Regions from separate parts of the Ralstonia sp. 22111 genome, predicted to be linked through region 2. Evidence: predicted binding sites of a transcription regulator. Region 2 holds the regulator's gene; each other region holds the start of a gene.
The links. The regulator FliA, encoded in region 2, starts transcription of late flagellar genes. The targets are predictions, from matches to a motif close to CTAAAGTTTNNNNNNNNNNNGCCGNTA.

Region 1 (9,875 bases), on a different contig from region 2:
TACGCTGCCTCGATAGGCACCGCGCGCCAGCAGCAATACCTGCCGCGCGTGCGATGATCGCGGTATTCCGCCGACCGATCTTCAAGGGAGTCTCACCACATGAGCCGCCGCGTTCTTGTGACGGGTGCCAGCCGCGGCATTGGCCGCGCCATCGCCTACCAATTGGCCTCCGACGGGTTTGACGTGTCCGTGCATTGCCGCAGCGGCCGTGCCGAGGCCGAAGCCATCGTTGCCGACATCCAAGCCAAAAACGGCAGCGCTCGCGTGTTGCAATTCGACGTGCGCGACCGCGCCGCATGCCGCACCGAGCTTGACGCCGACGTGGAAGCCCACGGCGCCTACTACGGCATCGTCCTGTGTGCCGGCGTCACCCGCGACGCCGCCTTCCCTGCCCTGACCGACGAAGACTGGGACATCGTTCTCGAGACCGGCCTGGATGGCTTCTACAACGTCGTCCATCCGCTCACCATGCCGATGGTGCGTTCACGCAAGGGAGGGCGCATCGTCACCATCGCATCTGTCTCTGGGGTGATGGGCAATCGCGGGCAGGTGAACTACAGCGCTGCCAAGGCCGGGCTGATCGGCGCAACCAAGGCGCTGGCCGTCGAACTGGCGTCGCGCAAGATCACCGTCAACTGTGTGGCACCAGGCCTGATTGAAACCGACATGCTGGCCCACATGGAACACATCGACCAAGCCCTGCAAGCCGTGCCGATGCAACGTGTCGGCCAACCCGCAGAGGTGGCTTCCGTGGTCGCCTTCCTGATGTCGGATGCAGCGTCGTATGTGACGCGACAAGTGATCGGCGTAAACGGAGGCATGATCTGATGACCGCTGAAGCAACACACGTCGACGTCGCCATCATCGGCGCCGGCCCCTCCGGTGCTGTTGCTGCGGCCTTGCTGCGAAAGGCGGGCCACAACGTGCTGGTGCTCGAACGCCAGCAATTCCCGCGCTTCTCCATTGGAGAAAGCTTGCTGCCTCAAAGCATGGCCTACCTTGAAGCGGCAGGCATGCTGCAGGCCGTTGTGGAAGCAGGATTCCAGTACAAGAACGGGGCGTATTTCGTACATCAGGACAAGCACGCCTCCTTCGATTTCCGAGACAAGCATTCAGCGGGCTGGGGCACGACGTATCAGGTCGAACGCGCGGTGTTTGACCAGACGCTGATCCGGTGTGCGGCCGAGCAGGGCGCGGAGGTTCGCTTTGGCCACACCGTACGCTCCATGCATCCTGGCGATGCACCTGTGCTGGAAGTGGAAGACGAAGCCGGGGTCGCTTACGCCGTTCATGCCCGCTTGGTACTGGACGCAAGCGGCTTTGGCCGCGTGCTACCACGCCTGCTGAATCTTGAAGCGCCGACCCGCATGCCAACGCGTGCAGCGCTCTTCACGCACGTGCGCGACGCCTTACCGGCCGGCAGTACCGATCGCGACAAGATCTGCATCGCTGTCCACCCGGAGCGGCGCGATGTCTGGTATTGGATGATCCCGCTGGCCAACGGTCGCTCTTCAGTCGGCTGCGTAGCCGAAGCGAGTTTTCTCGACGTACCGGAGGCAGAACGCGAAGCGACGTTGCGCAAACTGATCCGGGCCGAACCCAATATCGCAGCGCTGATCGGCGATGCGCCGTTTCTCATGCCCGTGCGCCAGATTGGGGGCTACGCCGCCAACGTGGAGCGTCTCTACGGGCCGGGCTATGCGTTGCTGGGCAATGCTGGCGAGTTCCTGGACCCGGTGTTCTCGTCAGGCGTAACGATTGCATTGCGCTCGGCGGACCTGGCGGCGCGCGTCCTCGTACGCCAACTGAACGGCGAAACCGTCGATTGGCTTGCTGATTACGACAAGCCGCTGCGCAAAGGCGTCGATACGTTCCGCGCTTTCGTTGATCGGTGGTACTCGGGCGAGTTACAGGACATCATTTTCCACCCGCGCCATTCGCCGGGCATCCGCCGCATGATCAGCGCCATCCTGGCGGGCTACGCCTGGGACGAAACGAATCCGTTTGTGGTCAATCCAGAGCGGCGTCTGAATACGCTGCACGAGGTATGCCGGCGGGAAATGACCTGACGGAGGCGCCGCGCGCGGGCCGATGCAGCCCTGGCCCGCTTACCGCCTGCGCGCCAACAAATCATCCACCACCGGCACAACGGCCAGCAGCATCAGGATGGATGCCAGCGGAATCGTGGCGGCATAACCCAGATACTTGAAGCCCAACGCGCCCGCCACGCCGCCCACGAAGAACATCCCCAGCAACGACGCCAGCAGTCGCAGCTTGGGCCGATTGGCCACGACGGCCGGCAGGTTGCGGTGCCCGTGGTTCCAGTAGAGCGCCTTGCCGACTTCGATGCCGATGTCGGTGGCCAGGCCGGTCACGTGCGTGGTACGGATCTCGGCTTTCGAAATCTTGGTGATGATGGCGTTCTGCAGCCCCATCAGGAAGCACAGCAGTGCCACGGTGGCCGGCACGAACACGACCCGGTATTGCCCCAGCGATGTGCCCATCAAGCCGAACAGCAACAGCAGCGCGGCTTCGAGCATGAGCGGCAACGCGAATTCGCTCTGCGTGCTGCGCCGGCGGCCCCAGTTGACGAGCACCGCCGTGCAGGCGGCACCACAAAGGAATGCCAGCAGCGAAGCGAATCCGGCGAGCACGAGGACGATATCGCCCAGCACGAGCGCGTCGGCCATCGTCGAGACGATGCCAGACATGTGCGAGGTGTATTGCTTGACGGCGAGAAATCCGCCTGCGTTGGCGGCGCCCGCCACGAAGGCCAGCGACTGACCGAGGCGCCGGTTGGCGTCCTCTGAGCGTTCTGGGCTGGTCAGGCGGCGAAGATACTGGATGGGCATGACCAGTCCTGACGGTAGGTGAGCCGACATGATACGCCGCGCCACCCCACCGTCTGCCCGCGCCGCATCAAGGATTGATGTACTGGAACAGCGACATGCCCTGCATGGCCGTGAACGTCTTCTGCGCGGCCTGCAGCGACACCTGCTGCTGAGAGAACTGCGAGATGGCGGTGGTGTAATCCACCGACTGCAGCTTCGAGATCTGCTCCTTCAACTGCTCGCCGTAGTTCGAGCCGCTGCTGTTGAGCGTTGTGATCTGCGCTTGCTGCGTGCCCACCGTCACCTGCGCTTGCAGGGCGACCTGATAAGCGTTGTCCAGATTGCCCTGCGCCGTCTGCACGGCCTTTTGCAGGTTCGCGACGTCGGTGGCCTGGGTGGCAGCGTTGATCGGGGTCGACAGCGCCGTGATCAGGTTCTCGTACGTCTTGAAAATGCTCTGGTTGGTGTTCGGGTTGGACGTATCCGAGTTGGGGATGCGCACGAACACCGAGTCGCCCGACACCGAATTCGGCATCGAGATGTTCTGCGAAACCTGCACTACCGGCGGCTGACCGCTGCCGACGTACTGCACGGAACCGCTGGTGCTGGTGAAAGGATCGGTCGTGCCGTTGGCACCGCCAAACAGGGCCACGCCTGACGCATCGCGCTGGTTGGCCGTCGACAGTAGCTGCTGATACTGCTGCTTGACCTGCGCCAGCACGCCAATGCGCTGCGAATCCGTCATCAGCGAGGTGTTGGCCCCCACCAATGTCTGCTTGCCTTGCTGCAGCGTGGTCACCAGGTTGGTGAGCGCCGAAGACACGCTGGTCAGGCGTGCGTCGGTGGTGTCGCGATTGGCTTGGTACTGATCGTTGGCGTCCTGCGTTTGTTGCAGTTGCGCCATCTGGCCGAACGCGCTGGGGTTGTCGCCCGCGCTGTTGAGCGCGATGCCGCTCGCAATCTGCTGCTGCAGCGTGAGCAGGTTCGATTGCGTGTTCTGCATCGAAGCGGAAGACGCTGCAAAGAATTGGGCGCTACTGACTCGCATGATCGGTCCGGACGAAGGGCTTTAGGACGTTATCGGCAGGCGGGGCGATTTCTTCAGCTGCCCCGATCAGCCGCCGGCAATCGACAGCAGGCTGTCGAACAGCGAATTGGCCGTCTGCATCACCTTGGCGGAGGCCTGGTAGGCCTGCTGGTACTTCATCAGGTTCATCGCCTCGTCATCGAGATTCACCCCCGACACCGACTGCTGCTGTTGCGTGGAGCTGGCCAGCAGCGCCTTCTGCGAGGTCAGGTTGGTGCTGGCGCGGTTGGCCTGCACACCCACCTGGGTGACGAGGTTGTTCCACGCCGAGCCGATCGAGGTCGTGCCGCCGTCCAGCAGGTTGCTGTTGCGCAGCTTGGCCAGCGCGCTGGCGTTGCCATTGTCGGTGCTGTTGGCGGTGTTGGCCGAAATGGTGAACGTGTCGCCGTTGCCGGGCGAGCCCGAAAGCGTCATCTGCACGCCGTTGAAAGCGTACGTCGCGCCCTGCGTGTACGGCGCCGTACCGCCCGTGTACGTGGTCGACGTACCACCCACCGTGACAGTGACACTGCCCGGGAACCCCGACAGCGAGCCGCCGACGGCCGAGCTGTACGTCAGGTTGATCGGCGACGTGAGCGGCGAGCCGGCATACGTGCTGTCCACGCCCAACGACGACACCGCGGCGCTGCCCGTGTTGTTGCTGCCCTGGTTGAGCACCACGGGCGAGGCCGCCGCCACGTTGTGGTAGTCGGTGGTGAGCGTCTGCATGGTGGCGGCCGCGTTGGCGGTCGGGCGCACCAGGAAGGAGTCACCGCTGTTCATCGTGCCCGACAGGTTCAGCGTGACGCCGTCGATCGTGGTCGGCCAGCTCGACACCGTCACGGAGCCGGAGCCGTCCGGATAGTGCGAAACGGTGTAGGCGCCGCCCTGATACTTGACCTGGTAGTCGTAGCCCTGCCCCGCATTGGCGTTGGTGATGCTGGCCGTGAGCGTGCCGCTGCCGGTGTTGTTCGTGCTGGGCGCGACGCTGGGGCTGGCCACGGAGAAGAGGTCCGTGCCCATCTTGCCGTTGGCGTCCATGCCGAGCTTGTTCTGCGCATTCACGTCGGCCGTCACGGCCGTGGCCAGGCGGCCCAGGCTGTTCTGCGCCGGAATGAGCGTGTTGTTGCGGAAGTCCATCAGGCCGCCCAGCGCACCGCCGCCGAGCTGGCTGTCGTCGATGTTGACCGTACCGCCGGGGCTCTTGTAGCCCACCGACAGTTGCGTCGGGTCGTACTGCGACGGCACTGCCGTCAGCTGGTAGCTCTGGTTGCCTTGCACCAGCGCCTGGCCGTTTCCCACATAGATGTTGAACTGGCCGTCGCCGGTCTGCACCACGCTCGCCTTGATCGACTGGTTGAGCGTCTGCACGAGCTGGTCGCGCTGGTCACGCAGGTCATTGGCCGGCTGCCCGGTCGACGCTTCCGCCTTGGAAATCTGGTCATTCAACGAGGCGATCTGCTGCGCGGTGCCATTGACGGAGCTGATCTGCGTCTGCACCTGCGTATTGACCTGGTTGTTGAGCGAACTCAGCTGCCCGGCAATCGAATTGAAACGGCTCTGCAGGCCGGCCGCAGCGTTCAGGAAGACCTGGCGCGCGGTGGTGTCCGACGGCTTGGAGGCCAGGCCATCGGCGGCGTTGAAGAAGCTGGTGAGCGACGAAGTCAGGCCGCTGTTGCTGTCCGACATGTACTTGCTCAGGCCCGAGACCAGGCTGTTGAGCTGGTCGGCCGCGCTGGTCGACGCCTGGCCGCTCTGCACCTGCGCCGTCAGGAACTGATCATAGATGCGCTTGACGGTCGTGACGTTTGCGCCCTGGCCGAGATAGCCCACGCCGGCGTACAGCGGAATGTTTTCCGTCTGCACGGCTTCCTGGCGTGAATAGCCCGGCGTGCTGGCGTTGGCAATGTTGTTGCCGGTCACTTGCAGGTTGATATCGGCAACCCGCAGGCCGGACGCGCCAATATTCAGAAGGGAGCTGCTCATAGTTGTCTCGGTGCGGGCGGCACGAAGCCGCCGAAATAAGCTCTAGAAACAACATCGGCCGGACAAGCGGAAACTTGAGCCGACCGTCGTCGCCAAAATATGCTTTTTAAATCACTCAAACGATCTGCTTGAGCACCGCCATGATCTTGTGGGCGTAGTTCGGGTCGGTGGCGTAGCCGGCGCGCTGCAGCCCCTTGGCGAACGACGCCGCATCGTTGCCGTTGCCGGCTGCCACGACGTTGCTGTAGCGCGGGTTGTTGGCCAGCAGGTTGGCGTAGTCCTTGAAGGCCTCGGCGTACGAGCTGTACGCGCGGAACTTCTCCTGCACCTTGTGGGCGACGCCGCCGATGTATTCGGTGGTGGTCACCGTGGCAGTCTTGCCGGCCCACGAGCTGCCGGCCTTGATGCCGAACAGGTTGTGCGTATTCGTGCCGTCGCGTGCCTTGATCTCGCGACGGCCCCAGCCGGACTCCAGCGCCGCATGCCCGATCATGAAGTTGGCCGGAATGCCGGTTTCCTGCGCGGCCTGCGATGCGTGGCCGATCAGCTTGTTATAGAAGCTGGTCATGCGCTCGCCGCGCGGCTCGGACGCCACCGTCGACAGGTCAACCTCGGGCGGTGCGCTCGGGGTCTGTGCCTGCGCATCTGCCTGCTTGCGCAGGGCGGCCAGTGCACGCTGCACGCGCTCCTCCAAGCCGGGGCGCGGCACGGTGCTGATGCCCGAGCCGTCGTCTTCCGTGCCCGGCGCCACGGCGGCCGCCATGCTGTTGAGCGACGAACGCGCGATGGCCTTGGCGGCATCGCTCGTGGCACCGGCGGCACCAGCAGCACCCGGCAGCGCGGTATTGGTGGCCGTTGTGTTCGACAGGGCGGTGTTCACCTTGCCGCCTGCATCCGGGTTCACATGCGTGGCCTGACGCAGCATCTGCTTCAGAAGCTGGTCTGCAACGCCCACGCCGCGCGAGGCCATGGTCTGCGAAAGCTGCTGATCGAGCATCGACGTGTACATCTTGGTCGACGACGAATCGAGCGGCCCGTTCTGCGGCGATGCATCGCGCATCTGCTTGAGCATCATGTTCACGAAGATCGCGTCGAACTGCTTGGCGACGGTCTTGGCGGCGCCGGTCGGATCGGTACGCGCCGTTTGCTTGAGCGACTCGAAACCCTTGGAATCGAGCGCCAGGCGGCTGGTGAGGTCGGTTTGGTTCATCGTGGCCTCCCCAGCGTCAGATGATTTCCAGATCGGCGCGCAGCGCGTTGGCCGCTTTCATCGCCTGCAGGATCGAGATCAGGTCTTGCGGGTTGGCGCCAATCGCGTTGATGGCCTTGACCACGTCCGCCAGGTTGGTGCCACCCCTCACGTTGATGAGGCTACCGCCTTGCTGCTTGACCTCGATGTTCGAACGCGCTGCGGCCACCGTCTGCCCTTGCGAGAACGGCGCCGGCTGGCTCACCACCGGGTCCGTGCTGATGGTGACCGACAGGCTGCCATGCGCCACCGCGCAGGGCTCTAGCTTGACGAGCTGGTTCATGACCACCGAGCCCGTGCGGGCGTTGATCACCACACGTGCGGCGGCCAGCGCCGGCGTCACGTCAATGTTCTGCAGCTTGGCCAGGAAGCCGACGCGGTCCGACGCCAGGGCCGGTGCCCGGACGTTGATCGTGCGGCCGTCCGCGGCTTGCGCCGTATCCGTGCCGAACTGCTTGTTGATGGCGGTAACGATGTTCTGCACGGTGCCGAAATCCGTCGTGCCGGTATCGAGCTGGATGCTGCCGGCCTCGCCCACCGAGGCCTGCACGGCGCGCTCCACCGTGGCGCCATTGGCGATGCGGCCGGCGCCAAGCTGGTTGATCTGCACCTTGCTGCCGTTGGCCGATGCGCCTGCGCCGCCAATCACCACGTTGCCCTGTGCCAATGCGTAGAGCTGGCCGTCCACGCCCTTGAGCGGCGTGAGCAGCAGCGTGCCGCCACGCAGGCTCTTGGCGTTACCGATGGACGACACCGTCACGTCGATGGTCTGGCCCGGCCGCACAAAGGCGGGCAGCGTGGCCGTCACCACCACGGCGGCGGTGTTTTTCAGCTGGATGCTCGCGCCGGCCGGCACATTGATGCCGAACTGCGTGAGCATGTTGTTGAAGCTCTGGACCGTGAACGGGGTTTGCGTGGTCTGGTCGCCGCTACCGTCAAGGCCCACGACCAGGCCGTAGCCGATCAGCGCGTTGTCGCGCACGCCGGCAACGGTGGTCAGATCCTTGATGCGGTCAGCGTGTGCCGTGCTCGGAACAACCGCCGAAATTGCGCTCAGTGCCACCAGGGCCGCGCCGATGATGCGATGCAAAGTCATGGCAGATCCCTCAGAACGGTGACACGGTCAGGAAGAACCGCGACAGCCAGCCCATCTGCTGCGACTCGGCAACGTAGCCCGTGCCGCGGTATTCCATGCGTGCGTCCGCCACCTGGGTAGACAACACGGTGTTTTGATTGTTGACGGTGGTCGGGTTGACCACGCCAGAGAACTTGATCGACTCGGTGCCCTGGCCCACGGCCATCTGCTTCTCGCCGCTCACCACCAGGTTGCCGTTGCCCAGCACTTCCACCACCGTCACCGTAATCGTGGCCGTGAAGTTGTTCTGTGCACCGTTGGCGCCCTTGCTGTCGAATTTGTTGGCGTCGCTGGCCGACACACCCAGCAGAGAGAGCACGCCCGCGTTCATGCCGGCGAAGGTCGGCACCGAAGCGCTCATGCTGCCCGTGCGGTTGACGCTGCCGGAGGTCTGCTTGCTGGCCGCCGTGTTCTCGGTGATCACGATCGTGATCGTGTCGCCCACCATGTGTGCGCGGCGGTCTTCGAACATGCCGCGGAAACCACCGCTGCCCGATGCCACTTCCTGGTAGATCGCCCCGTTCTGGCGCGGCGCCATCACCGGCATCGGTGGGCGCGCGGTTGTCGGACCCTGCACGATCGGGGCCGGCGGCGGCAGCATGCCGCACGCCGTAGCGAGCAAGGCGGCCGTGCCAAGCACGGCCAATCGAACGACTCGAACAGCCGGCACAGCGCGGCCGCTGTGCTTGCCATTCTGGAGCGAGTAAACCGGGGGGGTATGCATCGCACTACATCCTCAAAAACTGCGCCGTCAGCTCAAAGCTGAGACAGCTTCTCCAGCATCTGGTCCGACGTCTGGACCGACTTGCTGTTGATCTCGTACGCACGCTGCGTCTGGATCATGTTGACCATTTCTTCCACCACGTTCACGTTGGACGTTTCAACGTAGTTCTGATTGAGCGCGCCCACGCCGTTCGAGCCCGGGTTGGCCAGGTTGGCCGTGCCCGACGCTTCGGTTTCGGCGTACAGGTTTTCGCCCATGCTGCGCAGGCCGGCCGGGTTGATGAAGTTGGCCAGTTGGAACGTGCCCACCTGCGTGTTGTTGACCGTGCCCGGCGTGGTGACCGTCACAACGCCGTCCTTGCCGATGGTCAGGCTGGTGGCGTTCTGCGGCACCGTCACGGCCGGCTGGACCGGGTAACCGCTCGAGGTCACAAGCTGGCCCTGCGCGTTGATCTGGAAGCTGCCGTCACGCGTGTAGGCCAGCGTGCCGTCGGGCATCTGCACCTGGAAGAAGCCGTTGCCGTTGATGGCCACGTCGGTCGAGTTGCCGGTCTGCTGCAGGTTGCCCTGCGTGTGCAGACGCTCGGTGGCGACGATGCGCGTACCGGTACCGATCTGCATGCCCGAAGGCAGCGTGGTCTGTTGCGACGACTGCGCACCCGGCTCGCGCACGTTCTGGTACAGCAAGTCTTCGAACACGGCGCGCGAGCGCTTGAAGCCCGTCGTGTTGACGTTCGCCAGGTTGTTCGAGATGACATCCAGCTGCGATTGCTGGGCGTCCATCCCGGTCTTGGAAATCCACAGGGAGCGAATCATGTTCGAGTCCTTGGTTGATTCAATTCAATGCGCCGGCCGTTCAGGCGTGGCGCAGCAGTTCATTGGCCG
Region 2 (9,875 bases):
GAATGGCTGCGTGCGTTGCCCAAGCCCATCGGCGTCATTGCCGTCACCGACGCGCGGGCCCGGCACCTGCTGCAGGCCTGCATGACGGCAGGCTTGGCCGTGCCGGAGGAAGTCGCCATCATCGGCATCGACAACGATCCGCTCACACGCACCTTGAGCCGCATCCCGTTGTCGTCCGTCATTCAGGGCACCGTGGAGATGGGTCGCACGGCCGCACACCTGCTGCATCAGATGCTGGGCGGTGCCCGCCTGGCAGGCCGGCAGATTCTCGTGCCGCCGGTGGGCATCAATGTGCTGGCGTCATCCCGGCACCAGCCGCTTGCCAGCCCGTATGTCATGCGCGCGCGCCACTTCATCCGGCAGTACGCCTGCCAGGGAATCAAGACCGAGCAGGTCGCGGACTACGTCGGTATCTCGCGGTCATCGCTCGAAGAACACTTTCGTCGTGAATTGAATTGCACCGTGCACCAGGAAATCCTTCGCCATAAGCTCGACGCCGCCAAGCACATGCTGGCCAGCCGTGATGTCGCCACCGCCGAGGTGGCGGTGCGCTGCGGCTTTACCTCCCCGCAATACATGCACGCCGTATTCCGACGCGAGCTGGATTGCACGCCACGCGAATACCAGGAACGCACCATCACAGAGGGCCAATCATGAGCATCGCGTCAGCGCTGTCCGCACACGCGCCGCTCGACGGCGCCATCTCGTCAGCAATATGGGGACAACTGCCGGGCGGTGAACCGGTTCGGCTGTTCACGCTGCGCAATGCCTTGGGCATGCGCGTTTCGATCAGCGACCTGGGGGCGACGCTCGTCTCCTGGCAAGCGCCTGACCGAGGCGGGCGCCTGGGCGAGATTCTCCTGAACCACGCGACGCCTGCCGCCTACCTTGAATCACCAGGCTATCTGGGCGGATTGATCGGACGCTGGGCGAACCGGATTGCGGGCGCGCGGTTCACGCTCGACGGCATCGACTACGCCCTCGATCGCAATGAAGGCGGCAATCTGCTCCATGGGGGGGCGAGCGGGTTTCATCGGGCGCTATGGCACGCCGAGGATCACGACGGCGCATTGGTCATGCGGCTCAACTCCCCGGAAGGCGATGCGGGATTCCCCGGCAACGTCGCCGTCCAGGTTCGCTATGCGCTTGACGACGATGGCACGCTGTCGATCGACTACGAAGCCCGGACCGATGCGCCCACGCCGATCAACCTGACAAGCCACGGGTATTTCAACCTGAGCGGCAAGCCCGGCACCGACATCAAGGGCCACATCCTGTCGATCGATGCCGACGCGTATCTGGAAGTCGATGCCAAGCTGATCCCGACACGAACAGCCAGCGTTGCGGGCACGGCGTTCGATTTTCGCCAGGGTGCGCCCATCGGGGTACGGCTGGACTGGCCTAACGCGCAACTCGCGCAGGCCGGCGGGTTCGACCACTGCTTTGTGCTGCGCAATACAGCGCCGGAGGGGCGCTCGCAGGTGCGCCCGGTCGCCCGGCTGTATGACCCCGGCAGCGGGCGCGAATTGACGGTACTCACCGATCAGCGCGGGCTGCAGTTCTATTCGGGCCACAAGCTGGCCGGCACGCACGCGCTACGCAGCGGCTTATGCCTGGAAGCGAGCGCGTTCCCGAACCAGGTCAACATGCCCGATGCGGAAACGGTCATGTTCCGCCCGGGCCAGGTCTACCGGCAGCACACCGCATACCGCGTGTCAGTTGCTGAAGAAGCCTGAGCCGCGAGACCTGATCCGCAGACCTAAGCCGAGCTGAGGCACGCGGCCTGGATGTTCAATGCGCAGCTGCAGCCGCGCCGTGCATGACTTCGTGCGAGCCGCGAATGCCGTTGAACCATGCGTTGAGCACCACGGCCACCAGCGTGCCCATCACGATGCCGCTGTGGGTGATCGGGTGCGTCCAGTCAGGAAAGTGGTGGAAGAACGCCGGCGCCAGCGTCGGCATCATGCCAAAGCCGACCGATACGGCGATGATCAACAGGTTGTGGCGCTGTTGCTGGAAGTCGACCATGCCCAGCATGCGGATGCCGGCTGCGGCCACCATCCCGAACATCACGATGCCTGCGCCGCCCAGCACGTATTGCGGCACGGAAGCCACCACGTAAGACAGCTTCGGAAACAGCCCCAGCACGATCAGCAGCAACCCGCCGGCGGCCGCCACATAGCGCGAACGCACGCCCGTGATCGACACCAGCCCGATGTTCTGCGAGAACGACGTATGCGGAAACGTGTTGAACACCCCCGCCACCACCGTCGCCAGACCGTCGGCACGCAGGCCGTTGGTGAGTTCGTTGCGCGAGATGGGCTTGCCCACCACGTGCGACAGCGCGAGGAACATGCCGGTTGATTCCACCAGCGTGATCACGATCACGATGCACATCGAGATGATGGCCGACAGCTCGAACTTCGGCATGCCAAAGTGGAACGGCGTCACCAGCGTCATCAGCGGCGCGGCGCTGGCGTCGGCCAGCGACACCTTGCCAAACGCCGCCGCCACCAGCGTGCCCGTCACGATGCCAAGCAGCACCGCGATATTGCACAGCAGTGCGTTGCCGAACTTGGTGAGCAGCAGGATCGTCACCAGCACGAGCGCTGCAATGGCCAGGCCGAATGGATCGCCGAACGCCGGGTTCGGCACCATGTGCTTCACGCCGTCGACCACCTGCGGAATCATCTGCTGACCGCCCGCGGCCCAGTTGATGCCTACGCTCAGCAGCGAAAAGCCGATCAGCATGATGACCGTGCCCGTCACCACGCGCGGGAACAGGCCCAGCAACCGGCCCATCAGCGGCGCAATGGCAATGCCGAACACACCAGAAACGATGGACGCCCCGAAAATGCCGGGCAGCCCCATGCCGGGCTCCACGCCAATGGCGATCATCGGTGCCACCGCAGCAAATGTGACACCCATCATCACCGGCAGACGGATCCCGAAGATCAGGAAACCGAGCGATTGGATGAGCGTGCCGATCCCAGCCGCAAACAGGTCGCAATTGACCAGATACGAGAGATCGCTCTTCGACAGGCCGAGCGCATTGCCGACAATCAGCGGCACGGCAATCGCCCCGGCGTACATCACCAACAGGTGTTGCAGGCCAAGTGCGAACAGACGGGGCAGCGGCAGAAACTCGTTGACGGGATCGGCAACGGTGTCGGCGATTGTCGACGAAGAAGGCGAGGGTTGGCCGGGGGATTGGCGCATTGTCTGTCTCCTGGGGCCGCTCTCGTGTCAATGCCGGGAGCGTGCTTTAGGCGGATGGGGCGGATTCCATCCGCCGGCATTCATGCGGCGTGATGCCGCGTATTTGCCGGAATCTTGGAGGGGCGCCATTTTTCTGTCAACAATTCCATACGTTTTTTGTGTACATATTTTGCGTTCTTAAACGTATGTGCGTCGTCATCCACCTCTTCACACCACGCGTGCCCGCGTGAACGACGCGCCAAAGAAAAAGCGCGGCCGCGACATGAGTCGCTGGCCGCGCAGTAGAAATACCTGGCAGGTAAAGCTGGAACCGGGAGCCGCCAACAAACCCAGTGAAGCAGAAGGTCTTGTCAGTGGCGCTCAGCAGACCTCAGTTCAGGTCGGCGTCGGCAGCCATGCGCGATCACGCAGGCGCGAGCGGATGCGGGCGATGGCCTGGCTGTGGATCTGGCACACGCGCGATTCCGACACGCCCATCACGGCGCCGATTTCGCGCAGGTTCAGATCCTGCTCGTAGTAGAGGCTCATCATGAGCTTTTCGCGCTCGGGCAGTGCCTCGATGGCAGCGACAACCGATTCGCGCAGGTCGTGGTCCAGCAGTTGGTCCAGCGGCGTGGCGTCGTTCTCGGGCGCGCGGTTCTCGATGAAGGCGTCGGCGTCTTCGCGGTCGAAATCTTCGTAATACAGCAGCTGGCTGCCTTGCAGGTCGACCAGTTGCTTCTGGTATTCGGCCAGCGACATGCCCAGCGCCGCGGCAATCTCGGTTTCCGTGGGCGCGCGGCCCTTCTGCTGCTGCAGCTTCTGGATCGCCTGCTCGATCGTGCGTGCGTTGCGGCGCAGGCCGCGCGGCAGCCAGTCCGAGCCGCGCAGTTCGTCCAGGATCGCGCCGCGAATACGCTGGGCCGCGTAGAACTCGAACTGCACGCCCTGCGTTTCCTCATAGCGCGACAGCGCATCGAGCAAGCCCATCATGCCAGCCTGGATCAGGTCGTCCAGCTCAACGCTGGCCGGCAACTTGACCATCATCTGGTTGGCAATGCGGCGCACCAGTGGTGCGTACGTGGCCATCTCGTCGGACTTGGTCTTGCGACCGGTTGCGGTGTACATATCCATGCCTGCCTTTGACGCTTCGTTCATGCTGCGCCTCAATAAACCAATTCGGCCGCGCGTGCGGTGGCGCCAAGCGTCGGAGTCGCTGTCGACATTGACGTTGCTTGCGCCGATTCATCTGCCGGCTGTGCCGGTGCCCGCGCCGACATGACCACCCGCGACGGCGCATTGCCATCACCGGCTTGGGCCTCGGCGCTGGCCCAGCTCAACATTTCTTCGGCAAGCTGGCGGAAGGCCATGGCCGAAGGCGATGCGGGAAACGCGCTCGCCACGGGCTTGCCGAGCGAGAGCGCAAGTTCTACGTGCCGGTCCTCCGGGAGGTAGCCGGCGAAATCGATACGGGTGTTCAGGTACTGGCCCACGGTGTTGGCCAGGTTGCCGAACACGCGCACGGCGGAATCCACCGAATGCGCGCCGCACACCACGGTGCGGATGCCAGCGCTGCCTTGCAGCACGGCGGTTTTCTTGAGCAGCGTGTACGCGCTCTTGATGCCTTCCGGACCATCGGAGAAGGTCAGCAGCACGTCGTCGCAGGCTTCGGCCACGGTGCTCAGCGCCCGGGTGCCGAAATGCGCGGCCACGAGCGTCACATCCGCCGTCTCGTCGTACTGCTCGAGCACGCCGGGCATGGCGAGCATGGTCTGGGCGTTCACCACGGCCGTGTCGCGGCCCATGGCGGACAGCGCGATGCGCAGGTTGTCGACAAAGTCATCGACCTGCTCTTCCGCACCGATCACCAGCACACGGCGGGCAGCAGCATGACCGAGCATGCGCCGCAGCCCTGCGGCTTGATCCTTGGCGAATGGCGTCGTCATGGTCGCCCCCTTGTCAGGCGAAATCGAAAGCGGCCAGGCCAGGTTCGCGGTTACCTGAGTTACGCAACACCGCGCCTTGCGCCACCAGCAACGATTCATCCGAATCCAGCGTGAACGACGACTGCTCCGCACCGGCCCGGAACGAGCGATGGATCAGCAGCTTCTTGTTCGGCACCGCAATGTCCTCCGGCACACGCTGGCCGTACGACACGTAGTGCAGCGGCAGGCGGCGGCGGATCATCACGTCCATCGCGTGGCCAACCGAGGCAGCCTCGTCGATCTTGGTCAGGATGCAGCCGGCGAGGTTGGCGTCGCGGTAGGCACCCACCACTTCATCGAGCGTCTTGCCGTTGCTGGCAGCGTTGAGCAGCAGCAGGCGCTTGATCGACGGGCCCACGGCATGCAGCATCGCCATCTGCTCGGACACGGCGCGGTCGCGCTGGCTCATGCCGATGGTGTCGATCAGCACGACGTGCTTCTCGCGCAGGTCGTTCAGCGCCAGGCTCAGGTCTTGCGCGTCTTTCACGGCATGCACCGAGACGCCCAGGATCTTGCCGTAGATGCGCAGTTGTTCATGGCCGCCGATCCGGTAGCTGTCGGTCGACAGCAGCGCCACGCGCGATGCGCCATGGCGCAGCACGAAGCGCGCGGCCAGCTTGGCGGTCGTGGTGGTCTTGCCCACGCCGGTCGGGCCCATCAGGGCAAACACGCCGCCCTGGTCGAGCAGGCTGTTTTCATCCGACACGGTGCTCAGGTTCTTTTCAATCGCGCGCTGCACGAAGTCCAGCGCCCCCTCATACGAGTCGTGCTGCGGCATGTTCTCCAGCACGTAGCGCGTGAGCTGTGCCGAGAACCCTGCGTTGAGCATGGTCTGGAACAGGCGCGTACGCACCGGGTCGCCCAGCTTCACGCCCAGCGAGGCCAAGCTCGACATGGCGTCGTTCAGGGTGCTCTTGAGCGTTTCGATCTCGCCGACCATGCGGCGGGTCATCACGTCGGTCTCGGCACGGATGCTTTCCTTCACGTCGGCCTGGATGGCCGAACGCTGCAGGCTCACGTCATCACGCGGGGCTTCGGGCTTGGCCATCGTGTCCTCCACGCGGACGAAAATGTCGGAAGCCTTGTCTGCGTCGGCTTGCGCCTCGATGCGCGCCTTCACGGGCGCTTCGGCCTTCTGTTGTTCGGCGCGAAGGTTACGGGCCTGGGCTTCCACGCGCTCGGCAAAGCTGCGCAGCGAAACCGGGCGGTCATCCTGCTCGCGTGCCTGTTCACGTGCCTGCTCGCGACGTGCGGCAAAGCGGGCGATCGATTCCACCTCCGGCTCGTCGTCTTCCACCGTGGTGCGGCGCGCGATGAACTGGGCGGTGCTGGCCATGGCCTGCGCTGCGGATTGGGCAACCTCGGCATTGGCACGGTCCAGCGACAGGCCGGCCAGCATGCGGGTGGATGCCGCCAGAGCATCTTCTTCCCCGAACGCCACGTCGTCGTCCACGCGCGTTTGCAGCGTGCGGCCGGCCGGCTTGGCTGCCGGAGCGACTTGAGCGACCGGGGCTGCCGGTGCGTCTTCCTGTGCAGGGGCGCGGCGCGAAGCGATGAAGCGGTTGCGCAGACGGGCCAGCGCGTTGGGCGCCGGCGTCTCGGCCTGCGGGGCTTCTTCAGCAGGTGCCTGAGCGGCGGCCACGGCTGCAGTTGCAGCGGCAATCGGTGCCGGCTCGGGAATCGGGGCCGGTGCCATCGGGCGGCGCTGCGCCGTCTTGGGTGCCGACGATTGCGTGTCGACCAGCGCATCCACGTGCGAGTCGCATGCCGCGATGATCTCGATGCCACCCGGAATGGCGCGGTTCGACAGGATCAGAGCGCCATCGCCCAGTTGGTCGCGGACTTTGCGCAAGACGTCACGCGACGTCAGTCCGGTAAATCGATGCATTTTCATGCGCGGCCTCCAAGCATGGCGACAACCTTAATCGTTCGGTGATCTGGAATTTCTGCGTGCGACAGCACGCGCAGGCTCGGTGCGGCACGCTTGAACAGGCGTGCAAGCATCGGGCGCAGTGCGGGCGGTACGAGCAGGACGCCCGTCTGACCCATCTGTTCGTGTTGCCGCGACGAGTCCGCAGCCGCTTGCATGAGCGAGTCAGCCAGTTGCGGTTCGATCGGGCCGGCGTTCGAGCCAACGACGCTTTGCAGCAAGATGTTCTCCAGATTCGGGTCAAGCGTGACGACCTGCATTTCGGTCTTGTTCGGGAAGAGCTGCTGGGCAATCGCCCGGCCCAGCGCCACACGCACGGCGGCGGTGAGTTCGGCGGGGTCTTGCGTCCTGCCTCCGTGTTCCGCCAGCGTCTCGACGATGGTGCGGATGTCGCGGATATGCAGGCCTTCGTCCAGCAGGTTCTGCAGCACCTTCTGCACGGTCGCGACGGGCAACAGCTTCGGCACAACGTCTTCGACCAGCTTCGGTGCTTCCTTGCCCAAATGATCGAGCAATTGCTGGACTTCCAAACGGCCGAGAAGCTCGGTGCTATGGGTGTAAATCAACTGATTGACGTGGGTGGCGATGACGGTGCTGCAATCGACCACGGTGTAGCCCTCGGCCTGCGCGCGATCGCGCACATCGGCGTTGATCCACATGGCCGGCAGGCCAAAGGTCGGGTCCACGGTGGGCGTGCCGGGCAGTTGCGTGCCCAGGCGACCACCCAGGCCGCCCATGCCACCATGGCCGCCCAGGCCGTCCTGGCCACCCGGGTTGATGGCGAGGAACTTGCCCTGCTGCACCTCGCCGTGGCCGATTTCCACGCCCTTGAGCGTGATGCGGTACGACGACGGGCCCAGCTCCAGGTTGTCGCGGATATGCACCACCGGCGCCAGGAAGCCCATGTCCTGCGTGAACTTCTTGCGGATGCCCTTGATGCGGCGCAGCAGCTCGCCATCCTGGCTCTTGTCGACCAGCGGGATCAGGCGGTAGCCGATTTCCAGGCCCAGCACGTCGACCCACGACACGTCGTCCCAGCTCGCCTCGGGCGTATCCACCGGGGCAATGGCCTGCAGCACGGGTTCGACCTCGGGCACTTCGCGCTTCTTCTTCAGGTACCAGCCCAGATAACCCAGACCGCCGCCAAACAGCACGAACGGGATGTGCGGCATGCCCGGCACCAGGCCCAGCAGGCCCAGCACGCCGGCGGTGGTCATCAGCACCATCGGCATGGCAAACAGCTCGCTCGACAGTTGCTGGCCGACGTCCTTGTCGGTGGAGACGCGGCTGACCATGATGCCCGCCGCGGTGGAGATCACCAGCGCGGGAATCTGCGCGACCAGGCCGTCGCCGATGGTCAGCAGCGTGTAGTTGGTGGCGGCGTGGCCCACGTCCATGCCGTGCTGGAGCACGCCCACGGCCAGGCCGCCGATGATGTTGATCAGCAGGATAGCGATACCCGCCACCGAATCCCCGCGCACGAACTTGCTGGCACCGTCCATGGAGCCGAAGAATTCGGCTTCCTGGGCGATCTCCGTGCGGCGCCTGCGGGCTTCGTCTTCGCGGATCAGGCCGGCGTTCAGGTCGGCGTCAATCGCCATCTGCTTGCCGGGCATCGCATCCAGGGTGAAGCGCGCGCTGACCTCGGCAATACGGCCCGCGCCCTTGCTGATCACCATGAAGTTGATGATCACCAGGATGATGAACAGCACGATGCCGACGGTGTAGTTGCCGCCCACCAGGAAGTGGCCGAAGGCTTCGATCACCTTGCCGGCGGCGTCGGGGCCGGTGTGGCCTTCCATCAGCACCACGCGCGTGGACGCCACGTTCAGCGACAGCCGCATCAGCGTGGTGATCAGCAAGATGCTCGGAAACGACGAGAAATCCAGCGGCTTGAGCGTGTGCATGCTGATCAGCAGGACGATGATCGACAGCGCGATGTTGAACGTGAACAGCAGATCGAGGATGAATGGCGGCAATGGCAGCACCATCATCGCCAGGATCAGGATGATGAGTACCGGGCCCGCGGCGGAGCGGTAGTCGCCCTTGCGCAGGATGTCGGTGACTCGGAGCAGTGCGGCGTTCATTGGCGGGTCGTGCAGCGGGGGGCTTTTCGATGGATGCCATCTTGCCGGGGGAACCGCCAAATCGAACACGTGAGAAAGCCGCCCAAAAGGCGGCTTTTCTTTGAAATACCCTCCCACCGGGGGGTGCGGAAGCGGCCAATGGCGCCGTCTGGCCCAAACTGCGCGCCAAGCGAGCCATCCCCGAGCCTCAAACAGCCGTTCACCGAGCTAAAAGTGTCGAGCACGAGGCTTTTTGCTCGGCAGCCCGAGCTCTGAACTCGATGCTTGGAGCTTTGTGCTCGGCGATCCGAGCTCGGAGCTCGACGCGTGAGGCTTTTTGCTCGGCCATCCGAGCTCGGAGCTCGGCGCGTGGAGCTTTTTGCTCGGCCGTCCGAGCTCGGAGCTCGACGCATGGAGCTTTTTGCTCGGCCGTCCGAGCTCGTAGCTCGACGCATGGAGCTTTTTGCTCGGCCGTCCGAGCTCGGAGCTCGACGCATGGAGCTTTTTGCTCGACAGGCGACGCTTTATGCGTCTTCGGGCTCGTCGTCCGGGCCAGGCTGTGGCCCCGGGTCCATATCGGCGGGCACCGGCAGGTCGGTCGGGCGCACCGGCACACGGCCGCCCACCTGGTGCAGGCGGCGCAGCTGGTAGACATAGGCGAGCACTTCAGCCACGGCGGCGTACAGCGCTTCGGGA
Region 3 (9,875 bases), on a different contig from region 2:
GGCACCGTGGCGGCGGCGTCCAGGTTCACGCCGAACGCCGTGTTGGTGGTGGCCAGCGGCGCCAGGTCGTTGACGGGAATCTTCAGGTTGGTCAGCACGGCGGTGTTGACCTTGCCGGTGGAATCCACGCCGTAGCCGGTCAGGTTCTGGCCGGTGGCCGAGATGATGAAGCCGTTCTTGTCGGTCTGGAACTGGCCGTTACGCGTGTACGACACCTGGCCGCTGGACGGGTCGACCATGCGGTAGAAGCCCGTGCCGTTGATGGCGATGTCCAGCGGGTTGCCGGTGTTGGTCACGTTGCCCTGCGTGAACGACTGCGACACCTTGGTCACGCTCACGCCCTGGCCGATCTGGTTGTCGGACGCACCCACCAGCGAGCGTGCGTACACGTCGCCAAACTCGGCGGTCGATTTCTTGTAGCCGACAGTGTTGGCGTTTGCCACGTTGCTGCCGATCACGTCGAGGTTTGCAGAGGCGGCGTCGAGACCGCTGAGGCCTTGCTGGAATCCCATAATGTTCTCCCGTAGATAAAAAAGCGGGTTCGACCCGTTACTGAATGGTGGTGACGTCCGACAGCTTGGCCGTGTTGCCCGAGGCCAGTTGCAGCTGCGTCGTTCCGTTGGTGATGGTCACGCCCGTTACCTTGTCGGCGCCGGTGGCGTTGGCCGTTGTGATCTTGCCGCCAAGCGTGGCGGAAACCGAGATGGAGTAAGAGCCGTCGGCCACCGTGGTGCCGCTGTCGTTCTTGCCGTTCCAGGTGTAGTTGCCGCTGCCGGCGGACATCTGGCCCAGATCGACCGAACGCACGGTGTTGCCGTTGGCATCCTTGATGGTCACGACCACATCGTCGGCGCCGTTGGGTACCGAGATGCCGAAGTTGGCCGTGCCGGAGGCCAGCGTCAGGTTGGACGACGGCACCTGCACGGTACGGCCGATCAGTGACGAAGCCTGCGTGGCCGCGCTCTGCGTCGCCATGCTCGACATGGTGGTGTTCAGTTGCTGGATACCGTTCACAGTGTTGATCTGCGCAAGCTGCGAGGTCATCTGCGAGTTGTCCATCGGGTTGAGCGGATCCTGGTTCTGCAACTGCGCGACCAGCAACTGCATGAACGTGTTCTGCAGATCGGTGCCGCTGGTGATGGCAAGCTGGTTGCCGGAGGTCGTGCTCGAGGTGCCGGTGGTGTTGCTGGTTGAGCTGACGGTCATGTTCGTGTCTCGCTAGGAATGTGCCGCTTACTGGCCCAGGGTCAGAGCCTTGGAGGCCATCGTCTTGGTGGTGTTGGCGACTTCCACGTTGGCCTGGTACGAGCGCGACGCAGAAATCATGTTGACCATTTCGTCCACCACATCGACGTTCGGCATGGTCACGTAGCCGTCGGCATCGGCCAGCGGGTTGCCCGGCTGGTGCATGCGCTTCATGGGGGTGACGGTGTCTTCGACCACGCGGTCGACCGACACGCCCGTGGCGTAGTCGTCAGACTCCTGCACGGGCGAGAACACCACCTGCTTGGCGCGGTACGCCTTGCCGTCCGGGCCCGTCACGCTTTCGGCGTTGGCCAGGTTGGAGGCGACCACGTTCATGCGCTTGGACTGCGCGGTGAGCGCGCTGCCAGCTACATCCATCACCTTGAATAGCGACATGTTGATTCCGATGTCTTCAAATACTGTTGCCGGCATGGCTGCCGGACCGATCCGGTTGTTCTGTATGGCGGCTTGCTCCGGACCAATTTTTCCCGGCCCGGAGCGCCACACAGTTCCCGCCCCTCTTTCGCCGCGCGTGACTGCTGCGCGGTCGTCTTAATGCCTGTCTGCTGCTCTTGATGCTCTTGCTGCTGTTGCTACATCGCGCGCTAGCTGTTCTGAATGGCCGCCAGCATCGACTTGATCTTCTGCGTCACGATGCTCAGATCGGCCTCGTAGCGCACGGTGTTATCGGCAAAGCGCATGCGCTCGCCATCCATGTCGACCGTGTTGCCGTCGATGGACGGCTGCTGCGACGTGCGGTACTGCACTTCACCCTGCAGCGCCTTGGTTTGCTGCGACAGCGACGCCTGCATCAGCGACACATCGCCAGCCGGTGCGCCATCCACTGTCAGGTGCCCCGCAGCCGTTGCCGTCATCGGCAGGCTGTTTCCGCTTTGCTGGCCGACCGCCTTCTGCAGCGCCGACTGAAAATCGAAGTCGCGCGCCTTGTAGTTGGGCGTATCGGCGTTGGCGATGTTCGAGGCCAGGATCTGGTGACGCTGCGAGCGCAAGTGCAGCGCCTGCTCCTGAAAACCGAACAACTGATCCAGCTTGTCGACCATGTCTGTCATTCCTTGCGTGTGGCGTCCTGGTGATTGCTGCCACCCGCCGGGGTTGCGTTCTGTATTGCGTTTGTGTGTTGCGCGTTCCCTTCGGCTGGAGAACTCGGCATCAGCGGCCCCTTCAAAACCGCCGATGCCGTCTCCAAAACCGCTGAACCGCTTGTCATGCTGAGTTGCCGTCATGCAACCTCAGTGGAAAAGACCTGTCTGCGAATCCAGAGATTGGCCGGGAAACCCTCCCCCGGGGCAGGCTGTACGGCCAGGAACCGCACAACGCCAGGGACTTCACCACGTTGCAAAGTCTAGGGGCGGGTGTGCAAGACCATTCGTCCGAATAAGGGGGGGATTGGCCGACATTTCCGCATTTGGCGCTCGCGCACGCGTGGCTAAACTTCACCGGACTTTTGATGAAGGGGCTCTCCATGTCCACGCGGTTTGCACGCAGCGCGCACCACCCGACCCAACCTGCCGCCACGGCCACGCCGCTGGCTGGGCGCCAGCGCAAGCTGTTGTTGATGCTGGCGCTGGGCCTGCTGGCCAGCGCCGTGCACCCGATCCTGGCGCACGCACAGGGCATGGTGCGCGTCGGGTATCCGCCCGCCCAAGCCGTACAGCAACCCATGCAGCCCACCACCATCCAGGGGCCGAACGCCATTCAGATGCAGATTCAGCAGCAACTGCAGTCGCAACTGGACATCCTGGGCGGCACAAATGAGACGGGAGCGCCACGTGCGTCGGTGGAGGTCGGCCCGGTAGATGCCCGCGTGGCCAACCAGCCCTGCGACCAGATCGACTTGATGCTGCCGGCGGCCAACCGCCTGCGCGGCCGTATACAAGTGGGCGTGCGCTGCCGCTCGCCGCACGCCTGGGCGGCTTGGGTACCGGCCACGATTCAGATTACGGGGACGTATTACGTCGCTTCGCACCAGCTCTCGCCGGGCAAGACGCTCGATATGGGCGATCTGGAAGCCCGCACGGGCGACCTGTCGATGCTCCCGGCCTCGGTCGTGCAACAGCCGGCCGATGTGGTGGGGCGTGTACTGCTCACGAGCGTGGCCGCCAATCAGCCGCTGCGCGCCGAAAGCCTGCGCCTGCCAATTGCCGTGCAAGCCGGCCAGACCGTCAAGCTCATCGCCGAGGGCGGCGGCTTCCAGGTCAGCAGCGACGGCCGGGCCTTGAACCAGGCCGCCGTGGGGCAGGTGGCGCAGGTGCGCACCGCCAACGGCAATGTCGTCTCGGGCATCGCGCAGTCTGCCGGCGTCGTGGCAATCCAGTTCTAAGATCAGATTGATAACGGCAGATCACTTTTCGACTGTGATGCTTGATCGATACCTGCCGCTAAAGTTTGGGCCGGGGTTGGCCGATATGGGTGATAGGATGAACGCGCTCTTCGGAGACACCCGTGAAAATCAACCATATCGTGAACAACACGCCGGCCGTTGCGCCGACCAAGGACGCTGCGTCCGGGTCGACGCGCGCGACCGGTTCGTCCCCGGCCGCTACGACGGCTTCGGGCACCACGCGCCACACCGGCGATGCACCGTCGCTGTCGGTCCAACAAGTCTCGCGCCAAGTGGGCAGCGGCGACTTCGACGCCGCACGGGTCGAGCAGATCCGCAGTGCCATCCAGAACGGCACGCTCAAGATGGACGCCGGCAAGATCGCCGATGCGGCGCTTTCCGACGCGCAATCGCTGCTCTCCACGCGCTCCAAGAAGGTCTGACGGGGGTTTCCCGTCGTCCGTCCCCTGTATTTTCTGACGCCGCCGGTCCGAGAGTTTCCGACTCTCGACCGATCGCGGCGGGGCGGTGTGCCAGCCGGCGGCTGCCCAAGCTTCCAAGCCTGAGCCTGAGGTAGTCACCATGGACAACACACTGCTGATCCGCACCCTTGCCGACGAGCAGGAACTGCTGCGCGCAGCCACCCTCACCCTGGATGCCGAAGCGCAGGCGTTGCGCGATGGCGACATGGTCGAACTCGAGCGCATCACCCAGACCAAGCAGAAACAGCTCGCCGCGCTGGGCGAAGCCGACCGGGACCGCCGCCTTTGGTGGGCCCAGCACGGCGGCGCCGATCCGTACGGGCTGGTCAAATACCTGCGCACCGATGAGACTGCCAGCCGCCTGTTCGACGAGAACCTGGCCCTGGCCCGCCTGCTGCGCCAGCGCAACATCGACAACGGCACCCTGATCGACCTGCGGCTGCGTGCCACGCAGAACGCGCTGTCTGTCCTGCATGCTGCCAACAACGGCGGCGGTACACCCTACGGCCGCGATGGCAAACAACCGCTGTCGATGCCACGCTTCTCGGTCGTCGCGCAATAAGCCACCACAACACGTTTTTTGGGTACAAAAGCCCCGCTTTACGCTTACGTCAATGGGCGTGAAGTGGGGCTAGCTGCTGCTGCCTGATCCTGCTATGTATAGAGGGGTCTAGCACACCACCGATCGGGGTAAACAAAAAGGTTTACATCCCATTGATGGGTGCAACAAGCATGCTGGGGATTTATTCTGCGATTTTGGCGGGGTTAATCCTCCGCGCCTGGCGACATAAACAAGAAAAACCGGAAGGATTTGCGCCTGAATGGCGTGCCAAGGTTTCGGCCCGGTGGCACCGCACTGCGGTGACTGCCGGTTGAACGGGGAAATATACCGAGACCGCACGTCAGAAGCATTTCCACACGCACGCCCGTGTTGATTTTCGACCGGCTGGTCCAAATAGACGCGGCAACGAGCTGATTCCGGAAATGGGCAAACAAACCATAACCAGACAGGCGGCGCAGTGAAATCAATCGTAGTGGAGGCACACCCTTTGGTGCGTGCCGGCGCGACCCATGTGTTGCAATCCTTGCCGGCCATCACCGAAGTGGTCAGCGTCGAGCCGGACGAAGCTCTCTTTGAAAACCTCGCGGCGCATGCGGACGCCGAACTGGCCCTGATCGGCCTGCCCTTGCCTGGCATCGACGATCTGCCAGCGCTCTCCCGGCTGCTGCAACAGCCGCATCCCCGACATGTCGCCGTACTGGGCGAAACCGATTCCGCTGCGCACGTGCGCACGCTGATGCAATTGAATGTGTCGGCCTATCTGCTGAAAAGCTATTCCGGCAAATTGATTGCAGCGGCATTGGAATTGGTGCTGGCGGGCGGCCGTTATGTGCCGGCATCGATCGTGCTGACACGGCCTGAAGCGATTGCGGCAGGTTCGGCCAACGGTAATGACGATGGCGCGTTACTCGGCCTGACGCAGCGTCAATATGAAATTCTCGTCTTGCTCTCGCGCGGGCATCCGGTCAAAACCATCAGCCGCATGCTGAGTATTTCCGAGGCGACAACCAAGGCGCATATCAACGCGCTGTATCGCCGGCTGGAAGTGCGCAGCCGTACCGAGGCTGTGTTCGTGGCCACGCAGCGCGGCGCCATGCTGCTGAATCAGCCGAACATTGGAGCCGAGGCCCCGGCGCCGCTATCGCCGCCGTTGCGCCTGGCGCGCACCGGCTGACACCGCCGCCCTTTCGGCTTTTCCGCATAACAAAAAACGGCGCCCGGAATCCGGACGCCGTTGCAAATATCCGCCCACGCTGTCGAGACGCGGGCGGTGACAAGGAAAAGCAGAACGCGAAGGCTTAGAACTTTGCGCGGATGCCTACACCGAAGGTGTCAGCCGTCGAGAGATCCGACACCTTGTCGCGGAAGTAAGCCGCATACACATCGGTGCGCTTGGACAGCGAATAGTCGTAGCCCACCGCCCACGTGTTGCGCTTCACGTCAGCCGCACCCGAGGTCTTCGTATAGGCATACGATGCCAGCACGGCGCCCGGGCCCACCGGAATCGACACGCCCAGCTGACCGCCGTTGCTCTTGGCGTCGCCGGTGCTGATCGTGTTCTTGATGTACTGGTATTGGCCGTACAGCTTGACCACGCCAAAGTCGTACGTGGCACCCAACTGCCCCGCCGTCTGGCGCGCAAAGCCAGCCACCAGGCTGTTCAGGTCGCCAGGCGCGCCGTCGTAGCGCACCTGCTGGAACGCCGCCGTGGCCGCAAAGTTGCCACGGAAATACAGCAGGCTGCCGCCCCACTTGTTCTGACCGTTGTGGCCGGCTTGCTCGCCCGCGCCGTAGATCAGGTTGGCCGTCAGGCCGCCCATGTCCGGCGTGGAGTACATGATCGAGTTGTCCCAGCCCGAATCGCCCACCAGGCCCGAGATGCCCGCGGCGCCCGTACGGCCGTTGCCGAGGTAGGTGTGGAACACCATCGGCGAGAACGTGTACGAATCGATGAACGGGTTAAACAGGATCGTCGAAACGAAGTACGGCGGGGTGTTACGGCCGAGCTTGATCGAGCCCCAGCTGTTCGACTGCAGACCGACAAACGAATTACGTGCGAAGAAGTGGTCGCCATCAAAGCGGCCAGACTTGCCCGTGTCGGGGCGGAAGAACGCTTCCAGCGTGAAGATGGCCTTCAGGCCGTTGCCCAGGTCTTCGCTGCCCTTCATGCCCCAGTACGACGTCGACATGCCGCCCGAGTTGACACCCCAGGCGCGGTCCTGGCCCAGGTTCTTGGTGGCGCCCGCCCAGGCATCCACCTGGCCATACAGCGTCACAGACGATTGGGCCTGCGCCGCGCCTGCAGTCAGGGCCGCCGCGGCAGCCAGTGCGGCCAGCGAAAAACGTCGCTTGAGTTGCATTGTTGATTTCTCCCTCTTGTGGTTCCGGTGTGTTGAATCGACTGAATCAGCGTTGAGGCGGCGGGTGGCTCAACCCGCCGCCGCTGAGATGGGGCCGTGAATGCAACTGCCGTGCCAATACGTTGTCGGCAAAGCGTCGCTTCACAAATAAATACGTTTTCTGGGGAAGGGGCGCAGACTAGCTTGAATACTTTAGGCGGACAAGTCCCCATCGCGGGGTGTGTGGCGCCGTTTCTGCACCGGTCTGGCGCAGTGCGCTTTCAGTCGTTTTGGAGCACGCGGATGTCGACTTCGCGTGTGTAGCGCTCGGGGGAAAAATCGCAGTACGTGAGGGAGATCGGCACGTCGGCCACGCTGTAGCCAATGCGGCGCACGCGCACGAGCGGCACACCCGCTTGCACGCCGAGCTGGGCGGCCTGGTGTGCATCGGCCACACAGGCAAGCGGCGCCTCGCGTGAGCGCGCGATGGTCAGGTTGGCGCGCTGGAAGACCTGCACGAACAGGCGATCTTCAAAGTCGCGCGCCTCCAGCATCGCCGCCAGCCGCGTCGTCAGCCACGTGCGCAGCAGCATGATCGGCTGCCCCTCCACCTGGGCGCGCCGCTCGACAAACGCCACCTGCGCGCCCGCCGCCAGGTCGAGCGCGGCGGCCACGGTCTCGTCGGCCGCCTCCAGTCGAAAAGCACTGACCGTATAGACCGCGCCGGGCACGTATTCGAGCGCCGCATCTGACTGGCCCGGCGCATACAGCACCGGCCGATGCGGCCCCACGCGATCGAGCACCACGCTGCGCTGCCCCCGCGAGCGCTTGAGCAACCCGCGGGCCGCCAGCTCATTCAGCGTGCGGCGCGCCGTCAAGCGCGAGACGCCATAGCGCTGGGCGACTTCGTTCTCGCTGGGCGCGATGCTGCCCGCCGGCAGCGTTCCGTGCAGGATGTCGAGCCGAATGCGGTCGGCCAGTTCGAGGTATTTGGGCAGGCGGGGCGTCATGCCGTCGTTATACAGGAACGACCATCGGGCGCAGCAATGCAAATGGCCCACCGGACAGGTGGGCCATTTGCATTGCGCGCTTGCGTACGCGTCAGGCGGAGCCTGGCAGATCAGGCGATCAGGAATTTATCGCGGTTCTTGCCGATCCAGGCCGGAGCACGGCCGCGACCGGACCACGTTGCGCCCGTCTTCGGGTCACGGTACTTGGCCGGCACCGGCGCTTTCGCACCGGCACGGCGGCCGCGTCGCTGAGCCAGGCCCAGGTCTTCAGCCGTCAGGCCATATTCGGCAACCGTCTGGCGCACTTGCTGGATCACCGCTTCCAGCTCCTTGGCACGCGCAGTTTCGATCTGCTCTTCCAGTTTGGCCTTTTGTGCAATCAATTCCTTGTATGTCGCCATATGCGCTCCCAATAAATTCTGGTGTGAAGTCTGGTGTGGATCAGATATTAGATCAATTGTATTCATAACTGAAATCAAATTTCAACGTTTTTGATCCTGCCCCTTCAAACCGCGCCACTAAGCCGGGAATCAACTCGTGACACACCGGATGCTCAGTTTCAACCGGAAAGTCGGATTGACGTATCGGATTAGCGTACGCGATCATGCAAGGCCACAAACTGGTATCGCGCTGCATTTCAGTGCCACCACCATAGCAAGCGCCGCCGGGTCCCGCAATTCCGGCTTTTGCCGCAAGCGGCAATCCGCAGCATCGCAGCAGTACAGCAAACGCAATATCAATTCATATGCAAGTCGCCGGCCAGGTGTGCCATTGCACCGCGATGGCGCTCGCCAAGGCATGCCCATTTGGCGTGGCCGTAAAACGATTCAAAGCACCACCTTCCAGGTTGCAGTTGGATGAGACAACGATGAATTCGCTCTTGCCACGTCGTTTTTACTATCTGCTTTTGGTCTTTGGCGCGCTGGTCGGCTCCCTGTTTGTTGCCGCGACGTTTTTCTTTCCCGAACGTTCAGCCGAACGAATCAGCGCCTACTTCATCCTGACAATGGGAACATGCGTTTTGATGTGTGCAATCGGGGGAGCACTGACGCATCGCTGGATCGATCAGCATTTCGCCGCGCCAGAACGTGGGAATGGCGCGGATACCGAAATAGAACCGGCCCCCCCGACCGAGCCGCAGCAAACCGTTTTGAAACCCGTAACCCAAAAGAGCCACAGCGAGGTCGACAAAGCGCGCTCGGAATGTGTTGTATCGACCACAAACTAGACTTTGCGCCGCGCACGACTTTTGCGCATGATGAAGAGCATTGCCCCCGGCTTCCAGTAGCCGGCGTTCTCGTGGCCAGCGTCGCCCGAGGTCCATGCTGAGTGAGATATTGGGCAATACCTCAGGTTGGAGCGTGGGATGCCAGACGAAATTTCCTACCCGTTGTCGGCGCAAAGCCTTCCGGTTCCGCTCTATGTGGTGCTCGAAGGCCGCATCGTCTTTGCCAATGCAGCCGGCGTTTGCATGGTGCGGGCGCTTTCGTCCGACCAACTGCTCGGCGAGCCCTTTTCGCGCTTCTTCCAGGACGTGCCTGCGTGGCTCGAGACCCATGCCGGCGGCGACACCGATGCAAGCCCGCCCGATGCTGGGGCCACGTCGGCAGCGCAACTTGTCTCCGCCCTTTGCGCAGGCGACTCCATCGAGGTGGTCAGCGTTCGACTGACGGTCACGCCAACCCGCTTTGACGGGCTGCCGGCACAGCAGGTGGTGGTGCACGGATTGCCGCTGCCGCTCGATGCGCAACTGCCCGGCAAGGCCGGCGAACGCGTGCTCAGCGCCGAAGCGATTGGCGCAGCGCTGCCGCACGAGCATCTCGATCATCTGCTTTCCACGCTGCCGTCCTCCGCGTCGCTGGGCGAGCGGCTGCATGCTGCGTTGCGGGCGCTGGA

Region 1: the regulator FliA is predicted to act here: its motif matches at 5,936-5,962, upstream of flgK (flagellar hook-associated protein FlgK).
Region 3: the regulator FliA is predicted to act here: its motif matches at 3,646-3,672, upstream of flgM (flagellar biosynthesis anti-sigma factor FlgM).

What each region holds. Positions count from the first base shown of each region.
Region 1 covers NZ_JBQEPR010000004.1:235,168-245,042, reverse strand. The annotation lists gene fliR (flagellar biosynthetic protein FliR) at 1-16, shown strand, start outside; gene ACTJK4_RS12920 (3-ketoacyl-ACP reductase FabG2) at 100-828, shown strand; gene ACTJK4_RS12915 (NAD(P)/FAD-dependent oxidoreductase) at 828-2,069, shown strand; gene ACTJK4_RS12910 (YoaK family protein) at 2,109-2,852, opposite strand; gene flgL (flagellar hook-associated protein FlgL) at 2,920-3,879, opposite strand; gene flgK (flagellar hook-associated protein FlgK) at 3,946-5,883, opposite strand; gene flgJ (flagellar assembly peptidoglycan hydrolase FlgJ) at 5,999-7,093, opposite strand; gene ACTJK4_RS12890 (flagellar basal body P-ring protein FlgI) at 7,110-8,228, opposite strand; gene ACTJK4_RS12885 (flagellar basal body L-ring protein FlgH) at 8,239-8,991, opposite strand; gene flgG (flagellar basal-body rod protein FlgG) at 9,024-9,806, opposite strand; gene flgF (flagellar basal-body rod protein FlgF) at 9,847-9,875, opposite strand, start outside.
Region 2 covers NZ_JBQEPR010000007.1:29,249-39,123, forward strand. The annotation lists gene ACTJK4_RS17830 (XylR family transcriptional regulator) at 1-657, shown strand, start outside; gene ACTJK4_RS17835 (aldose epimerase family protein) at 654-1,736, shown strand; gene ACTJK4_RS17840 (nucleobase:cation symporter-2 family protein) at 1,792-3,219, opposite strand; gene ACTJK4_RS17845 (RNA polymerase sigma factor FliA) at 3,595-4,356, opposite strand; gene ACTJK4_RS17850 (MinD/ParA family ATP-binding protein) at 4,365-5,144, opposite strand; gene flhF (flagellar biosynthesis protein FlhF) at 5,158-7,077, opposite strand; gene flhA (flagellar biosynthesis protein FlhA) at 7,074-9,200, opposite strand; gene flhB (flagellar biosynthesis protein FlhB) at 9,704-9,875, opposite strand, start outside.
Region 3 covers NZ_JBQEPR010000004.1:223,842-233,716, reverse strand. The annotation lists gene flgE (flagellar hook protein FlgE) at 1-512, opposite strand, end outside; gene ACTJK4_RS12865 (flagellar hook assembly protein FlgD) at 550-1,206, opposite strand; gene flgC (flagellar basal body rod protein FlgC) at 1,234-1,641, opposite strand; gene flgB (flagellar basal body rod protein FlgB) at 1,851-2,306, opposite strand; gene flgA (flagellar basal body P-ring formation chaperone FlgA) at 2,729-3,586, shown strand; gene flgM (flagellar biosynthesis anti-sigma factor FlgM) at 3,709-4,029, shown strand; gene ACTJK4_RS12840 (flagella synthesis protein FlgN) at 4,169-4,630, shown strand; gene ACTJK4_RS12835 (LuxR C-terminal-related transcriptional regulator) at 5,088-5,804, shown strand; gene ACTJK4_RS12830 (porin) at 5,929-6,990, opposite strand; gene ACTJK4_RS12825 (GntR family transcriptional regulator) at 7,251-7,979, opposite strand; gene ACTJK4_RS12820 (H-NS histone family protein) at 8,090-8,380, opposite strand; gene ACTJK4_RS12815 (hypothetical protein) at 8,848-9,207, shown strand; gene ACTJK4_RS12810 (EAL domain-containing protein) at 9,346-9,875, shown strand, end outside.